2 regions of the Pseudarthrobacter sp. NKDBFgelt genome follow, and region 1 is predicted to be linked to the other one. Evidence: riboswitches for the same ligand, from Rfam matches in the RefSeq annotation. Region 1 holds a riboswitch; the other holds the start of a gene.
The links. Region 1 has a riboswitch for S-adenosylmethionine ahead of ACKAE7_RS08695 (aminotransferase class V-fold PLP-dependent enzyme). Riboswitches for the same ligand answer to the same signal wherever they lie in the genome.

Region 1 (7,790 bases):
TGAAGGTACCAGTCCAGGTTGGCCAGCACTTTCGCCCGGGTGGCCTCGCCGGCGCGCAGGTAGTAGCTCCGGGATTTTGTCAGCTCCATGAGGTCTGCGGTTGTCACGGAGTCCTGCCAGCGCGTGAGGTGGTCCTCCAGCGCCTCGAACTCGGGTCCTATGAGCGGGCGGTGGCCGGGTTTGTAGACATCCCCGGCATGCATGATCCTGGAGAGCCGGTGAACCCAGGGGACGGACGTGTCCAGCTGGTTCCAGACCAGTCCCAGCGTTCCGTGGGGGCGGAGGACGCGGGCCAGTTCGGTGCTGGCCCTCAGGGCATCGCACCAGTGCCACGCCTGCGCTACGGTGACGACGTCGAAAGCCGCGTCAGGCAGGCCGGTCGCCTCTGCGGTGCCAAGGACAGCCGTGGCGGCGGGGCAGTGCTCAGCCAACTGCCCGAGCATGTCCGCTGACGGGTCCACGGCCGTGACGGACAGACCGAGGTCGAGCAGCAGTTCGGTGAATTTCCCGGTACCGGCGCCCACGTCGAGCGCATTGCGTGCCCCTGGAGGCACCAGCCAGCGCGCTGATTCGCCAGGGTAGCCGGGCCGCACCTGCTGGTAGTGCCTGCCGCCGTCCTGGAAGCTCTGGCCGAGCTCCCGGCGCCGGCCGTGATCCAGCCGTGGGCCACCCCGTGCCACGCGCGGCCTCCTTCATCCGGTTTTTTGGTGTCCTCCGAATTTACCGCATCAGCCGCAGCGGCAGGGCACCAGCCGGCAGGCCAGCCCCGGGTCAGTCGTCGATGCAGGGCGCGGCTCCGGCCGTTCCCGGTGTGTTGGGCGCCCAGTGGGGGTACGTGCGGTTGTCATGGGCCGGAACCCAGCGGCCCGCGTCCACCACATAGTCCCAGCCAAGGCCCTTGGTCCGCAGGTCCCGGATGCCGGTCAGCAGACGCTCGGCATCCTCCAGCCTTGAACCGACGCCGAAGCTGGCCCGAAGGGAACCGGAAGGAAGGCCCAGCCGCTTCAGCAGCGGGTGCGCGCAGAAGCGGCCGTCGCGCAGGCCCACTCCATGTTCTGCCGACAGGTAGGCGGCCACCAGGCCGGCGTCGTAGCCTTCCACGGAAAAGTTGACCACGCCGATGGTGTCGGTGTCCGGGTTCGTGTCCTTGAAGATCTGGTGGACGGTGACGCCGTCGATCTCCTGTAGGCCTTCCACCAGGAAGGAGCGGATGGCTGATTCGTGGGCATGCCAGCGGTCCTGGTCCAGTTCCGCGATGACCTGCGTGGCGCGGGCCAGGGTCGCCGCACCCAGCACGTTCGGTGATCCGCCCTCGTGGCGGGCCGGGCCGGTTGCCCAGCTGACGCCGTCGAGCCTGGCTTCCTTGACGGCGCCGCCGCCGGCAAGGTGCGGTGTTCCGGCGTCGAGCCAGTCCGGCCGGCCCACCAGCACGCCGGCACCAAAAGGTGCGTAGAGCTTGTGGCCCGAGAAGGCTACGTAGTCGACGTTGTCCGCGGTGATGTCGATCCGCCGGTGTGGGGCCAGTTGGGCCGCGTCCACCGCGATCCTTGCCCCGTGCTCGTGCGCCAGCGCGGCAAGGGCACGGATGGGAAGGATTTCGCCCGTGACGTTGGAAGCTCCGGTCACGGCGAGCAGGCTGACGCCGCCCTGCTGCAGTTCCGCACGGACGGTGTCAATCGTTTCCGCAATGGTGTCCGCTGCCACGATGCTGCGGTGGGGGACACCCTGCCACGGCAGGAGGTTGGCGTGGTGCTCAATGTCGAGGTAAAGGACGTCGCCGTCGGGCCGTCCGTCGGTGACAGGCAGGCATCCCGCCAGCAGGTTGAGGGAGTCAGTGGTGTTCCGGGTGAAGATCACCGAATCGTCCGGGCGGCCGCCCACGAAGTCGCGGACGATGGCGCGGGCGTTCTCATAGACCGAGGTGCTGATCTGGGACGCGTAGCCGGCACCGCGGTGGACGCTGGCGTAGAAGGGCAGGATCTCGTTGAGGTAGGCCGACACCACCGAGAGGGCGGGGGCCGATGCGCCATAGTCCAGGTTGGCGTACCGGACGTGGCCGCCGTGGATCAGCGGGGCCTGGATTTCGGCGCCGCTGACCGCGGCGAGCGGACGGCCGGCGGCGGTGCGGCGCTGGTTAAAGAGCTCCGGTGAACCCGGCAGGGCGGCTGCCTGATGCTGGACAGCGGCTTGGGGGGAGGCGGCTTCGGGGGAGACGGTGGCAGTTGTCACAGAGACCTCACTTCACAACAGGACTCCATGCAGGAATCCGCGCTTGCCGCATCCGTTCCGGACCGGCCTGGTCGTCACCCGGGGCACCCCACCGCGAATGGAGGGTTGCCGGCCAGCAAACCGGGGTTTTGCGCTGGCACTCGTGACCTGGTTAAGAGCGTAAGACATGGGCAGCGAAGGTTAAAAGCCCGCGGAAATGTTAAGGGCTTTGTTACGTACGGTTGAAAAGAGGCACCTGAACCGAAGAACACGACGGCGGACGCCTCCTTTCGGGGGCGCCCGCCGTCGATTATTCGTGCTGCCGGGACTAGAGGAGGTCGTCCAGGTTCGGGTTAAGCCGGCGCAGCACCTCGGAGTGCAGGATGGAATTGGTGGCCAGGGCGTTCCCGCCGAACGGACCGTCCTCGCCCTCCAGCGAGGTGAAGCGGCCACCCGCCTCCACCACGATGGGCACCAGTGCGGCCATGTCGTAGAGGTTCAGTTCGGGCTCGCAGGCGATGTCCACCGAACCTTCGGCCACCATGCAGTAGGACCAGAAGTCACCAAACGCCCGGGTCCGCCACACGTCCTCGGTAAGGCCCAGGAATTCATTAAGGTTTCCGCGTTCCTTCCAGCCGCCCAGGCTCGAATAGGAAAGGGAAGCATCGGACAGGCTGGACACATTGGACACCCGGAGGCGGGTGGCCGCGGCAAGGGAACGCCCCATGTAGGCTCCCATGCCCTTGGCGGCCCACCAGCGCTTGCCCAGGGCGGGAGCGCTGACCACGCCCACCACCGGCTCGCCCTCATCCACCAGAGCGATCAGGGTGGCCCAGACAGGAACGCCCCGGACGAAGTTCTTGGTGCCGTCAATGGGGTCGATAATCCACCGCCGCGACCCGTGGCCTGTGCTGCCGAACTCCTCGCCGAGTACGGCATCGCGTGGACGGGACCGGGAGAGCTGGCCGCGGATGGCCTCCTCGGCTGCCTTGTCCGCATCGGTGACGGGCGTCAGGTCCGGCTTGGTCTCAATGTGGAGGTCCTGGGCCTTGAAGCGGCTCATGGTCTGGTCATCCACGGAATCGGCCAGGACGTGGGCCAGGCGCAGGTCATCGTTGTAGCTCGAAGCGGGTTGGATCATGGTTCCAAACTACCGTCTGCGCGCCGTTCTGCCGGGAAGCGGGCCCGTCAGGTGACGCTTCCCAGTTCCTTTGCCTCCTGGGCTTCCAGCCGCGGGTCCGTGCCGAGGAGGCGCCGAAGGGAGCCAAGCCTTGCTGCTCCGGTGGGGCCGGCGTGCCCCGCGCCCACCCATGCGTCCAGTCCGCAGTTCACCGCAGTGGCGGTGTGCTTGCACCCTCGCTCGCAGTCGTCGATGCCGGGGGAGAGGTCCGGGAACGAGCGGAGGATGCGGTCCGGGTCCACGTGCGCCAGGCCGAACGAGCGGATGCCGGGGGTGTCGATGATCCAGCTTCCGGATGGCGCATCCGCCAGCTTCAGCGCAAGGGCCGACGACGACGTGTGCCGGCCGCGGCCCGTCACGGCGTTCACTCCGCCGGTGGCCCGTTCCGCCCCGGTCAGCGCATTGACCATCGTTGACTTTCCAACGCCTGAGTGTCCCAGCATCACGGTGACCTTGCCGTCCAGGTAGCCCCGCATCTCGGCGACGGCCGAGCTGTCCAGCCGGGCGGACAGGCCGTCGTCGGAACGGGCGTCAATGCCCGAGGCCGCGGAATCGGCCGTCCGGCTGATGATCACGGGAAAGTCCAGGTGGGTGTAGGTGGACAGCAATTCCGCCGGATCTTTGACGTCCGCCTTGGTGACCAGCAGGATCGGTTCGATGCCGGCGTCGTAGGCGGCCACAAGGGCTCGGTCGATGAAGCCGGTCCGCGGCTCGGGGTTCGCTGCTGCCACCACGATCACCAGCTGGTCGGCATTGGCCACCACTGCCCGTTCCACAGGGTCCGTGTCGTCCGCGCTGCGCCGCAGCAGGGTCTTGCGGTCCTGGATCTTCACCAGCCGTGCCAGGGTGTCCGGCTCCCCGGAGACGTCGCCGACCAGAGAGACAAAATCTCCTGCGACCACCGGGTTCCGGCGGAGTTCCCTGGCCCGGGCGGCAATGACTACCCGCTCCTTGCCGGAGTCTTCTCCCACCACTGCGGTGTACCGGCCCCGGTCAACGGTGATGATGCGTCCCGTGACGGCGTCATCATGGCTTGGCCTGTCCTTGGTGCGGGGCCGGGAGCCCTTCTTGCTGGGCCGGATCCGGACGTCCGATTCATCCCAGGAATCAGTGCTACGCGCCACCGCTGGAACCTTCCGACGCCGCTGCGGCGGGGCCATTCTGCGCCAGCATGTCTGCCCACAGCCGGGGGAAATCCGGCATGGTCTTGGCGGTGGTGCCGATGTCCTCCACCTGGACGCCCTCCACGGCGAGGCCGAGTATGGCTCCCGCGGTGGCCATGCGGTGGTCGGCATAGCTGTGCACGACGCCGGCATGCAGCTGTGCGGGACGGATCACCAGGCCGTCGCTGGTTTCCTCAGCGTCGCCGCCAAGTCGGTTGATCTCCGTGACCAGGGCGGCGAGGCGGTCCGTCTCGTGGCCCCGCAGGTGCGCGATGCCGGTCAGCCGGGAGGGGCCGGCAGCCAATGCACACAGGGCGGCCACGGTGGGCGCGAGTTCGCTGGTGTCGGCGAAGTCTCCGCCCTTGATGCGGGGGCCCCCGGTGACCGTGAGGACGCCGTCGTCCAGTGTTACCTCGGCGCCCATCGTGGCGAGGATGCTGCGCCAGAGGTCACCGACCTGCTGCGTTTCGTCCGGCCAGCCGGGGATCCGCACGGTTCCGCGGGAGGCCAGCGCGGCGGCGAGGAAGGGACCGGCGTTGGACAGGTCCTGCTCGATCCGCTGGTCGAAGGCGCGGATGGGGCCGGGGCTGACCACCCAGTGGTTGGGCACCGAGTCATCAACGGCAACCCCGGCGCCGCGAAGGACTGCCACGGTCATGTTGATGTGGTCGAGGCTCGGCACCGGCTTGCCCACGTGTTCGAGGTGCAGGCCCTCGGTGAACCTTGCGCCCACCAGGAGCAGCGCCGAAACGAACTGGGACGACGCGCTGGCATCGATGACTAGGTGGCCGCCGCGGACCTCACCTGTGCCTTCCACAACGAACGGCAGTGACGACGGCGTCCCGCCCCCCTCTGCGGAAACGGCCACTCCCAGCGCAGTGAGCGCCTCGATGATGGTTCCCATCGGCCGTTTGCGGGCATGGGGGTCGCCGTCGAACACGCTTTCGCCGTTCCGCAGCGCGGCCAGCGGAGGAACGAACCGCATGACCGTACCCGCGAGCCCGCAGTCGATCCTTGTGAGGGGAGACACAGCATCCGGGTCCAGCGGAACCACTTCCAGGTCGGGCCCGAAGGCACCGTCCCCGGGAACCTCCGTGATGGTGGCGCCCAACTGCCGGAGCGCCTCGATCATGAGGGCTGAGTCCCTCGAATGCAGGGGTGCCCGCAGGCGGGACGGCCCATCGGCCAAAGCGGCAAGAACCAGGTACCTGTTGGTCAGGGACTTCGAACCGGGCACGGTGACGGTGGCATCGACGGGCCGGGAGGCGAAGGGCGCGGGCCAGTGGGGAAGGGGCGTTCCGGAGTCATCCCGGACGGCGGCTGCTGCGGTCATGCGTTGTTAGGCCCCCGTGGCCTGTTCCACAGCGCGCCGCACAACCTTGTCCGCCTTGTGGAGCTTCTTGTTGGTGGTCTTCCGGGCGTCGGCCGCCAGGTGCGAGGCGTTCTTGCGTGCATCCGCGGCCAGGTGTTCCGCTCGCCAGGCCAGGCCCGGCTTGCCGGCTGTGTCAACGGATGCCAGCAGGGCGCCGCCGCTCAGGGACAGGTTCTTGAGAAGCTGGTTACGGCGGTTTTCCCGCCCTTCCTTGGTGCTGATGTCCGCACTGCGCCACTCAACAAAGGTGTTCAGCAGGGAGATCACCGTGAGCAGCGTGGCCGAGAGCCTGGAGAATTTGCCCAGTCCGAAAAGCACGCCGGCTCCCACCTGCGTTCCGCCGATAACGCGGGCCAGGGTTTTCTCGTCCGACTTGAAGGGCAGGGACGCGGCAGCCTTGCGAAGCAGCGGCGAAAGCTGCTGCGCGGTGTCATCGGCATTCTTGAGCTTATCCACTCCGGCAATGACGAAACTGGAGGCCAGCATGGGGCGGGCGAGCGTGCGGAAAAAGGACATGGATTTCCTCCTGGATGGACGAACCGCATCGAAAGCGGCGGAGTCCGTTCTAGTCTTGCACTTTTGGGGAATATTTGCCGAAGGCATGAGGTTATTCATGACGCATCCGGGAATGCTCTGCCGCAGGGAAACCCTGGGCTACATCTGGGCCTGCCGGCAGGCACAGATCGACGGATGCAGATTTCCAGATGCAGATACAGGGATGGACAAGCAGAGCGGAGTTGTGCCCTTGGCGCGGGTGTTGGACGGAATTGAAACAGCAGGCCCGGTGGCGATGGACTCATTCGAGGCTGAACCGCTGAGCTATGGCTCGCCGCGGGCGCGCAGCCTCCCAGTAGACTTGAAGGCAATGAGCACCCTGGATCCGGCCGTCGCGGCCATGTATGAGGCTTCCGACAGTGAAGCGAAGAGCAGCGCAGCAGCAGGGCATGAGGCTGCGGACTCGGCTGTGGTCCCGGCGCCTGCCGAAACCGGCGGGGACCTGGTGGATGTTTCCACTGAGTCGGTGGAACAGCGCCGCCTGAGGTTCGAACGCGATGCGATGCAGTACGTCGATCAGCTGTACTCGGCTGCCATGCGCATGGCGAGGAATCCGTCTGACGCCGAGGACCTTGTCCAGGAGGCCTATACCAAGGCCTTCTCTGCTTTCCACCAGTACCGGCCCGGGACCAACCTCAAGGCCTGGCTGTACCGCATCCTGACGAATACCTACATCAATCTGTACCGAAAGCGGCAGCGTGAGCCGCTCCAGTCCAACTCGGACACCATCGAGGACTGGCAGTTGGCGCGGGCCGAGTCACACACCTCCAGCGGACTCCGTTCCGCCGAGGCAGAGGCGTTGGACCACCTTCCGGATTCCGACGTCAAAAGGGCGCTCCAGGACATCCCCGAGGAATTCCGCCTTGCGGTCTACTTCGCGGATGTGGAGGGGTTCGCCTACAAGGAAATTTCAGAAATCATGAACACGCCCATCGGCACGGTGATGTCCCGGCTCCACCGTGGCCGGAGGATGCTGCGGGACATGCTGGGGGAGTACGCCGCGGAGCGCGGGTTCAAGACGGCCGCTACTTCACAGGACGCGGCAGAAAGCACACAACAGGAGAGCAGGAAATGAGCGACTGCCAGGGATTGGGCGACTGCGACGACAGCCGGATGCAACGCATCTACGAGTACCTCGACGGTGCCCTGACCCGTGAGGACATCACGGAGATCAAAAACCACCTTGATGACTGCCCGGAATGCACGGAGCAGTACGACCTTGAGTGCGTGATTCGCAACATGGTTAAACGCTCCTGCAGCGAAGCTGCTCCGGAGAACCTGAAGAACGCCATTCTTGACCGGATCCACACCA
Region 2 (7,790 bases), on a different contig from region 1:
GTTGGAGGGGTGCAGGGAAGGATCGCCCTCCCACTTGAGCATGTACGGGACCTGGGGGTCCGCGATCAGGCCGAGGATGCCGATCTGTTTCCAAACCAGTTCGCGGCCGTCAGGGAACTTACGGTTGCCGTTGACTGAGGAGCGGCCCAGGCGTTCCTCAAAGGGGGCCAGGTCATCTACCTCGACGCACCAGCCCATCCAGCCGCCGCCGGCTGCAGACCGTGCACGCACTGCCTGGCCGAAGGGGGCCTTGTCCGAAGCCGGGTGGTCCAGGACCTCAACGACCTCAAGGTACTTGTGCCCCGCGAGCGGGATGATCATATTCCGGGTTCCGAACCGAGGGTGTACTCCACCCTTCACTGCCTCAACGCCGAGGGCAGAGGAAATACGTTCGGTGGTGGCAGCCAGGCCATCGTGTTCACAGGCGTAAGAGACGTGATCCATGCGCATGGCAACATCTTGGCACTTTGTGATCGGGCTCTCAGCTAAGGGTAGCCTTACTGGGATTTCCCCTGCGGAAAGTGATTGCGCGGACTCCCGCAGGGGTCATGCGCGGGACCATGTTCGTCACAATGCTGTGCCGCTTTGTGCAGGTGTTCCTACACTGGGCTCAGGTTATGAGTGCCAGCGCCAAGCCCCGGCTTGCTGGCCGGCAACCCTCCTTCCGCGGTGGGGTGCCCCGGGTGAGGACCTGGCTGTCCGGTAAATGGCCGGATGGCAAGCGCGGCCCGCGGTGCTTCGTGCATGCCGGGCCCAGTCAAAGGAGCCTTAGTTGTCCAACGGATGGTCATTCGAAACCCGCCAGATCCATGCAGGACAGGAGCCGGACAGTGCCACAGGCGCCCGGGCACTTCCTATCTACCAGACCACGTCCTTCGTTTTTCCCAGCGCCGAGAGCGCCGCCAACCGGTTCGCCCTTGCTGAACTGGCACCCATCTATACCCGCATCGGCAACCCCACCCAGGAGGCCGTGGAACAGCGGATCGCCAGCCTTGAAGGCGGGCTGGGGGCACTGCTGCTGAGTTCGGGCCAGGCCGCCGAGACCTTCGCCATCCTGAACATTGCGGAGGCCGGCGACCATATTGTTGCCAGCCCCAGCCTTTACGGCGGAACATACAACCTCTTTGCCCACACCCTGAAGAAGTTCGGCATTTCGGTGACCTTCGTGGCGGACCCGGACAACCTGGAGCAGTGGCGCACTGCAGTGCAGCCCAACACCAAGCTGTTCTTCGGCGAGGTGGTTTCCAACCCCCGGCAGGACGTCCTGGACATCGAAGGCATCTCCCAGGTGGCACACGAGGCCGGTGTGCCCCTGATCGTGGACAACACCCTGTCCACCCCGTACCTGATCCGCCCGCTGGAATGGGGAGCGGACATCGTTGTCCATTCGGCAACCAAGTACCTGGGCGGCCACGGCTCCGCGATTGCCGGCGTGATCGTGGACTCAGGAAACTTCGACTTCGGCAAGGACCCGGCGAAGTTCCCGGGCTTCAACACCCCGGACCCCACCTACAACGGGCTGGTGTACGCCAGGGACCTGGGCAAGGACGGTGCCCTTGGCGCCAACCTGTCCTACATCCTCAAGGCCCGCGTCCAGTTGCTCCGGGACCTGGGCTCCGCCGTCTCCCCGTTCAACGCATTCCTGATCGCACAGGGCCTGGAAACGCTGAGCCTGCGCGTGGAACGGCACGTTGCCAACGCCACGGAAGTGGCGCGCTGGCTGGAGGGAAGGGACGACGTCGAATCCGTCGCCTATGCGGGGTTGCCCTCCAGCCCGTGGTACGAGCGGGGCCGCAAGTATGGCCCCAAGGGCACGGGCGCCATTGTGTCCTTCAACCTGGCCGGCGGAGCCGAGGCCGGCAAGCGCTTCGTGGACGCGCTGGAGCTGCACTCCCATGTGGCGAACATCGGTGACGTCCGCTCCCTTGTCATCCACCCGGCGTCGACCACCCACAGTCAGCTTTCCCCGGAGCAGCAGGCTGTTGCCGGCGTAACCCCCGGCCTGGTCCGGCTGTCGGTGGGAATCGAACACATCGATGACATCCTGGCGGACCTGGAAGCCGGATTCCGGGCAGCGAAGGATGCCACCGGAGCCTAGCCAGGCACCCGAAGAACCCACCACGGCGGCAGGCCGGGGAAGTCACAACCAGTCACACTCTTGGCGGCAGGCGGGGGCTGTTTCGTACACTCGAACCAGGTCATGAGTGCCAGTGACAGCCCCGGCTTGCTGGCCGGCAACCCTCCTTCCGCGGTGGGGTGCCCCGGGTGAAGACCTGGCCTGCCGGTCATTCGACGGCGGGCAAGCGCGTAGAAGAGGTCTTGCCATGACGGTTACCGTCACCCGTACCACCGTCCCCGAACACGGAATCGTCCGCTATGCCTCCATTGGGGGACTGGACCTTGAAGCCGGCGGCTACCTGCCCGAGGTCACCCTGGCCTACGAAACCTGGGGCACCCTTAACGCGGACGCCAGCAATGCCGTCCTGATCGAACATGCCCTGACCGGCAGCACCCACGTGACCCGCGGCGATACCGACGAACCGGGCTGGTGGGAGCAGCTGGCCGGGCCGGGTGCGCCCGTGGACACGGACCGGTTCTTTGTAGTGTCCATCAACATTGTGGGCGGCTGCTACGGGTCCACCGGGCCGTCGTCGCCGGCACCGGACGGGGCCCCCTGGGGATCCCGGTTTCCCCTGGTCACGCTGCGGGACAGCACTGTGGCGGAGGCCCGGCTGGCTGACCAGCTGGGGATCCGGAGCTGGTTTGCGGTGCTGGGCGGTTCCATGGGCGGAGCCCGCGCACTTGAGTGGGCCATCTCCTTCCCGGAGCGGGTGCAGCGCTGCGGAGTGATCTCCATCGGCGCCGCCAGCACGGCCGAGCAGATTGCGTTCGCACAGGCGCAGACCCTGGCGATCCGCCAGGATGCCAATTTCAATGGCGGCGACTACTACGGCGGCCCGTTCCCCGAGGACGGCCTGGCCCTGGCCCGGCGGATCGCGCACATCACCTACCGCTCCGCGGCGGAACTGGAAGGCAGGTTCGGCCGCGAACCCCAGGCTCCGGAGTCACCCCTGCAGGGTGGCGTCCTGGCCGCCCGCGGACGCTACCAGGTGGAAAGCTACCTGGACCACCAGGGGAACAAGCTGGTCCGGCGGTTTGATGCCAACAGCTACATCGCCATCACCGAGGCCCTGATGAGCCATGACATCTGCCGGGGCCGGGGGCCGCTTCCCGAGACCCTGGCGCGGTCGCGTGCGCGCTTCTTCGTGGCAGCCGTGGATTCTGACCGGCTCTATTTCCCGGCCCAGTCCCGGGAACTTGCCGCGGCCCTGCCGGGAGAAGTGGACGTCCACGTCATTGAGGCGCCGATAGGCCATGACGGCTTCCTGACCGAAATAGGCCAGCTGGGCCACCAGCTCCGGGCGCACCTCTCGGCATAAAACTTCCCCTCACAGGCAGGCAAATGTGCATTTATGCAGATAGCCTCTGCATGATTCGCCGTTGAGCTTGGTGTTCAGGCGGACCATACTCGTTGGGACCCGGCGGTTCGTGGCCAAAATCACACGTATCCGCCACAGACTGTCCCAGTGGTGTCGAAGAAGACGCCGAAGGAGTTCATCAATGAGTACGGAAAAGTCCGCCGCGCGGCGGCCCGAGGAAACCGACGTCAAGTCCTCAGGCCTGAAGAAGGTCGTCACGGCCTCCATGGCCGGCACCGTGGTTGAGTGGTACGAGTTCTTCCTCTACGCCTCCGCCGCCACGCTGGTGTTCGGCAAGCTGTTCTTCCCCAATTCCGGAACCGAGCTGGACGGCATCATCGCAGCCTTCGTCACCTACGCGGTCGGCTTCGTTGCCCGCCCCATCGGCGGCATCGTCTTCGGCCACTTCGGCGACAAGTTTGGCCGCAAGCAGCTGCTGCAGCTGAGCATCATCCTGGTGGGTGTTGCCACCTTCCTCATGGGCTGCCTGCCGACCTTTGCGCAGATCGGCTACTGGGCCCCGGCGCTGCTGGTGTTCCTGCGCTTCGTCCAGGGCTTCGCGGTGGGCGGCGAATGGGGCGGAGCCGTGCTCCTCGTCGCCGAGCACAGCCCGAACAAGTCCCGCGGCTTCTGGTCAAGCTGGCCGCAGTCCGCTGTCCCCATGGGCAACCTGCTCGCCACCGCCGTCCTGTTCACCCTGTCCTCCACCCTCTCCCCGGAAGCCTTCCTCAGCTGGGGCTGGCGCGTCGCCTTCTGGCTCTCCGCAGTGATCGTCATCATCGGCTACTACATCCGCACCAAGGTCCAGGACGCGCCGATCTTCCTCGAGGCCCGCAAGGAAGTAACCGTCGAGAACAAGGGCTACGGTGTTGCCGAAGTCTTCCGCCGGTACCCGCGTGGCGTGTTCACCGCCATGGGCCTGCGCTTTGCGGAGAACATCCTGTACTACCTTGTAGTCACGTTCTCCATCACCTACCTGAAGGTGGTGGTGCAGACGGACACCTCCCGCATCCTGCTCCTCCTGCTGGTGGCACACTTCATCCACTTCTGCGCAGTACCGCTGGTGGGCAAGATGTCCGATTCCCTGGGACGCCGCCCGGTGTACATGGCCGGTGCAATCCTCGCAGGAACGTGGGGCTTCTTCGCCTTCCCGATGATGGACACCGCCAACGATTTCATTATCCTGGCAGCCATCACCATCGGCCTGCTGTTCCACGCCCTCATGTACGCTGGCCAGCCGTCCATCATGGCGGAAATGTTCCCCACCCGCATGCGGTATTCCGGCGTTTCCCTCGGCTACCAGGTGACCTCCATCGTGGCCGGCTCGCTGGCGCCCATCATCGCCAGCTCGCTGCTGGCCAGCTTCGGCTCGTCCCTTCCGGTGGCGTTCTACCTCCTGGGCGCCTGCGTCGTGACAGCGATCTCGGTGTTCTTCCTCAGGGAAACCCGCGGTATCTCACTTCATGATGTCGATGCCGCTGACGCCCAGGGCACCGCCGATCTCCTGGCCGCGGCCAAGAAATAGCCGCCAGGAAGTACTCCCCACGGCACAGCACCACGGCCACGGCAGCTGCCTGTCCACAAACATAAAGTCAGGAACACCATGCGAGCAGCAGTCCTCTATTCCACAGTTCCTCCTGGCACCAGTTACGCCGAAGCGCAGCCCCTGGTGGTCCAGGAGCTCAGCCGCCCCGAACCCCGCGCCGGCGAGCTGGGCGTCACCGTCACCTACTCCAGCCTGTGCCACTCAGACCTGTCAGTGGTGGACGGATCCCGCGTCCGGCCGCTTCCCATGGCACTGGGTCACGAGGCCGTGGGACGGGTAGCGTCGGTGGGTGAGGGCGTCACCGACGTTTCCGTGGGGGACCACGTGGTCCTCGTTTTCGTCCCCAGTTGCGGTTCCTGCCGCGCCTGCCTGGCTGGGCGGCCCGCGCTCTGCCACCGGGCCGCCGAGGTCAACGGCTCCGGTGACCTTCTGCACGGTGAGGCGCTGCTGCGCACGCCTGCGGGGGAGCGGATCAACCACCACCTGGGGGTTTCCGCCTTCGCGGATTACGCGGTGGTGGCCCGCGAATCAGTGGTGGTGATCGACGACGACGTCCCCGACACAGTCGCGGCGATGTTCGGTTGCGCCGTGCTCACCGGAATGGGCGCCGTCCTCAACACGGCCGACATCCGGGAAGGCCAGTCCATCGCCGTCTTCGGGCTCGGCGCAGTGGGGCTTTCGGCCGTTATGGCTGCCACGCTCGCCGGTGCCTCCGCCGTCATTGCCATTGATCCGAACACGGCCAAGCACGGACTTGCCATGAAGTGTGGGGCAACCGCGGTGGGGACCCCGGAGGACGCCGCCCGCCTGATCTCGGAAGCCGCGGGTGACGGCGTGGACATCGCGATCGAGGCAGTGGGCTCGGCCCCGGTGATTGCGTCCTGTCTCGGGCATGTGACGAGGGGCGGCGCGGTGGTTTCCGTCGGCCTGCCGCACCCCACCGCTGAGCTGACAGTGCCTGCGCTGCAGTTTGCCGGCGCGGGCAAGCGGCTGCTGGGCTCCTACATGGGCGACGCCGTTCCGGACCGGGACATTCCCCTCTACCTGGGGTACTGGCGCGAGGGCCGGCTACCCGTTGAGCTGCTGCACACGGACACCAGGCCACTGGCGGAGATCAACGAAGGCCTCGACGCGCTCGCCGCCGGGCAGGTGGTGAGGCGGCTCTTCCAGGCGTGAAACCGGCCTTGGGGCCACGACGCCGGCGTCCTCCACCGAAGCTGTCAGCAGCTCAGGCGGCCAGCAGATCCTGGCGCTCCGCCACCTCATGCTGAAGCGCACCGATCACGGCCTGCACCCGGGCGGACCGCAGCGACTCCGGGCGGGCCACTGCCCAGATGGGGACCTGGCGCTGGAACGCTTCGGGGAGCACCGGAACGAACTCGGGGTTGCGCGCCACCATGAAGTTCGGCAGCAGCCCGATTCCGGCGCCCCGGCGCACCGCCTCCACCTGGGCAAAGATGCTGGTCGCCTGGAAGCTGGACTTCGGCATTGGAAGCTGCGAGGACCGGTGCCCCAGCTCGGCAACCTGGAGCGCGGACTCAACGTAAGAGACGAAGCCGTGCTGCCTCACGCCGTCGGGCGTCTCCGGCAGGCCGCGCTCCGCGGCGTAGGCGGGGCTGGCGTAAAGCCGGAGGAAGTAGTTGGTCAGGAAGATGGCCTGGGCGTTGCTCACGTCGGTGCGTCCCACCACCACTTCAAGGTCCACGCCGGAGCGGTTCTGGCTGACCCTGCGCGTGGCACTCAACATCTCCACGTTCAGCAGTGGATGCCGCTGCTGCAGGCGGACCAGCGCAGGCGTCACGAATTCGGCGCCGAACCCGTCGGAGGTGCTGATGCGCACCATGCCGGACAGGGCGTCCCGGTCCTGGCTTGTGGCAGCGGCCAGCGAGCCGAGCGTTTCCTCGATCCTTTCCGCCGCGGCCACGGCCGAAGCTCCAAGCTCCGTGAGTTCCCACCCGTGCGGGCTGCGCTCCAGGGTGCGGCCGCCCAGCTGCCTGTCGAGGGCCAGGATCCGGCGCGAAATGGTGGTGTGCGTTGTGCCCAGCGTTTCGGCGACGGCGTTGAAACGCCCCAGCCGGGCCACTGTCAGCAGGATCAGCAGGTCGTCCGGACTCGGTAGCTGCGTCATGCCTGCCTTCCAGGCATGTGCATCAGTGCACATGCCATCTGTGATTTTTTCCCTTGATTGCACTATAGCGGGGTGTGATGGTGGACACAGACGTTACGGCCGCCGGTCGGAGACACAGCAAAGGAGCTTATGCCATGGCAGTAATCGGTTGGATTGGTTTGGGGAACATGGGAGGGTCCATGTCGGCGAACCTGGCAAAGGCCGGGCACGACGTACGGGGGTTCGACCTCAACCCGGCAGCCCTCGCCGCCGCTGAAGCCGGAGGGGTAAAGCCGGCAGGCAGCATCGCAGAAGCCGTGGCGGGCGCCGACGCCGTCTTCACCATGCTTCCGAAAGGCGAGCACGCCAAGGCGGTCTACCTGGGCGGGGACGGGGTGCTGGCGCACGCCGCTACAAACACCCTCCTCATCGATTCCTCCACCATCGACATCGCAGCCGCGAAGGAACTGCACGACGCCGCCGCTGCCGCCGGCTTCCGCTTCGTCGACGCCCCGGTTTCGGGCGGCATGAGCGGCGCAAAGGCTGGAACGCTGACGTTCATGGTGGGCGGCGAACCGGGCGCCGTGGCGGACGCCAGCCGCTTCATCGAGCCGATGGCCGCCAACGTCATCCCCACCGGCGGACCCACCACGGGGCA

Region 2: it holds a riboswitch for S-adenosylmethionine, as region 1 does, so the genes downstream of both, ACKAE7_RS16045 (homoserine O-acetyltransferase) here and ACKAE7_RS08695 (aminotransferase class V-fold PLP-dependent enzyme) in region 1, are expected to answer to the same signal.

The regions. Positions count from the first base shown of each region.
Region 1 is NZ_JBJURL010000024.1:32,907-40,696, reverse strand. Features, by position in the region: gene ACKAE7_RS08700 (methyltransferase domain-containing protein) at 1-680, opposite strand, end outside; gene ACKAE7_RS08695 (aminotransferase class V-fold PLP-dependent enzyme) at 772-2,229, opposite strand; SAM riboswitch class IV at 2,264-2,377, opposite strand; gene hisN (histidinol-phosphatase) at 2,537-3,349, opposite strand; gene ACKAE7_RS08685 (ribosome small subunit-dependent GTPase A) at 3,397-4,512, opposite strand; gene aroA (3-phosphoshikimate 1-carboxyvinyltransferase) at 4,502-5,884, opposite strand; gene ACKAE7_RS08675 (DoxX family protein) at 5,891-6,439, opposite strand; gene ACKAE7_RS08670 (sigma-70 family RNA polymerase sigma factor) at 6,789-7,553, shown strand; gene rsrA (mycothiol system anti-sigma-R factor) at 7,550-7,790, shown strand, end outside.
Region 2 is NZ_JBJURL010000067.1:740-8,529, forward strand. Features, by position in the region: gene ACKAE7_RS16035 (VOC family protein) at 1-450, opposite strand, end outside; SAM riboswitch class IV at 614-730, shown strand; gene ACKAE7_RS16040 (bifunctional o-acetylhomoserine/o-acetylserine sulfhydrylase) at 773-2,098, shown strand; SAM riboswitch class IV at 2,197-2,312, shown strand; gene ACKAE7_RS16045 (homoserine O-acetyltransferase) at 2,325-3,440, shown strand; gene ACKAE7_RS16050 (MFS transporter) at 3,622-5,004, shown strand; gene ACKAE7_RS16055 (alcohol dehydrogenase catalytic domain-containing protein) at 5,083-6,201, shown strand; gene ACKAE7_RS16060 (LysR family transcriptional regulator) at 6,254-7,153, opposite strand; gene mmsB (3-hydroxyisobutyrate dehydrogenase) at 7,288-7,790, shown strand, end outside.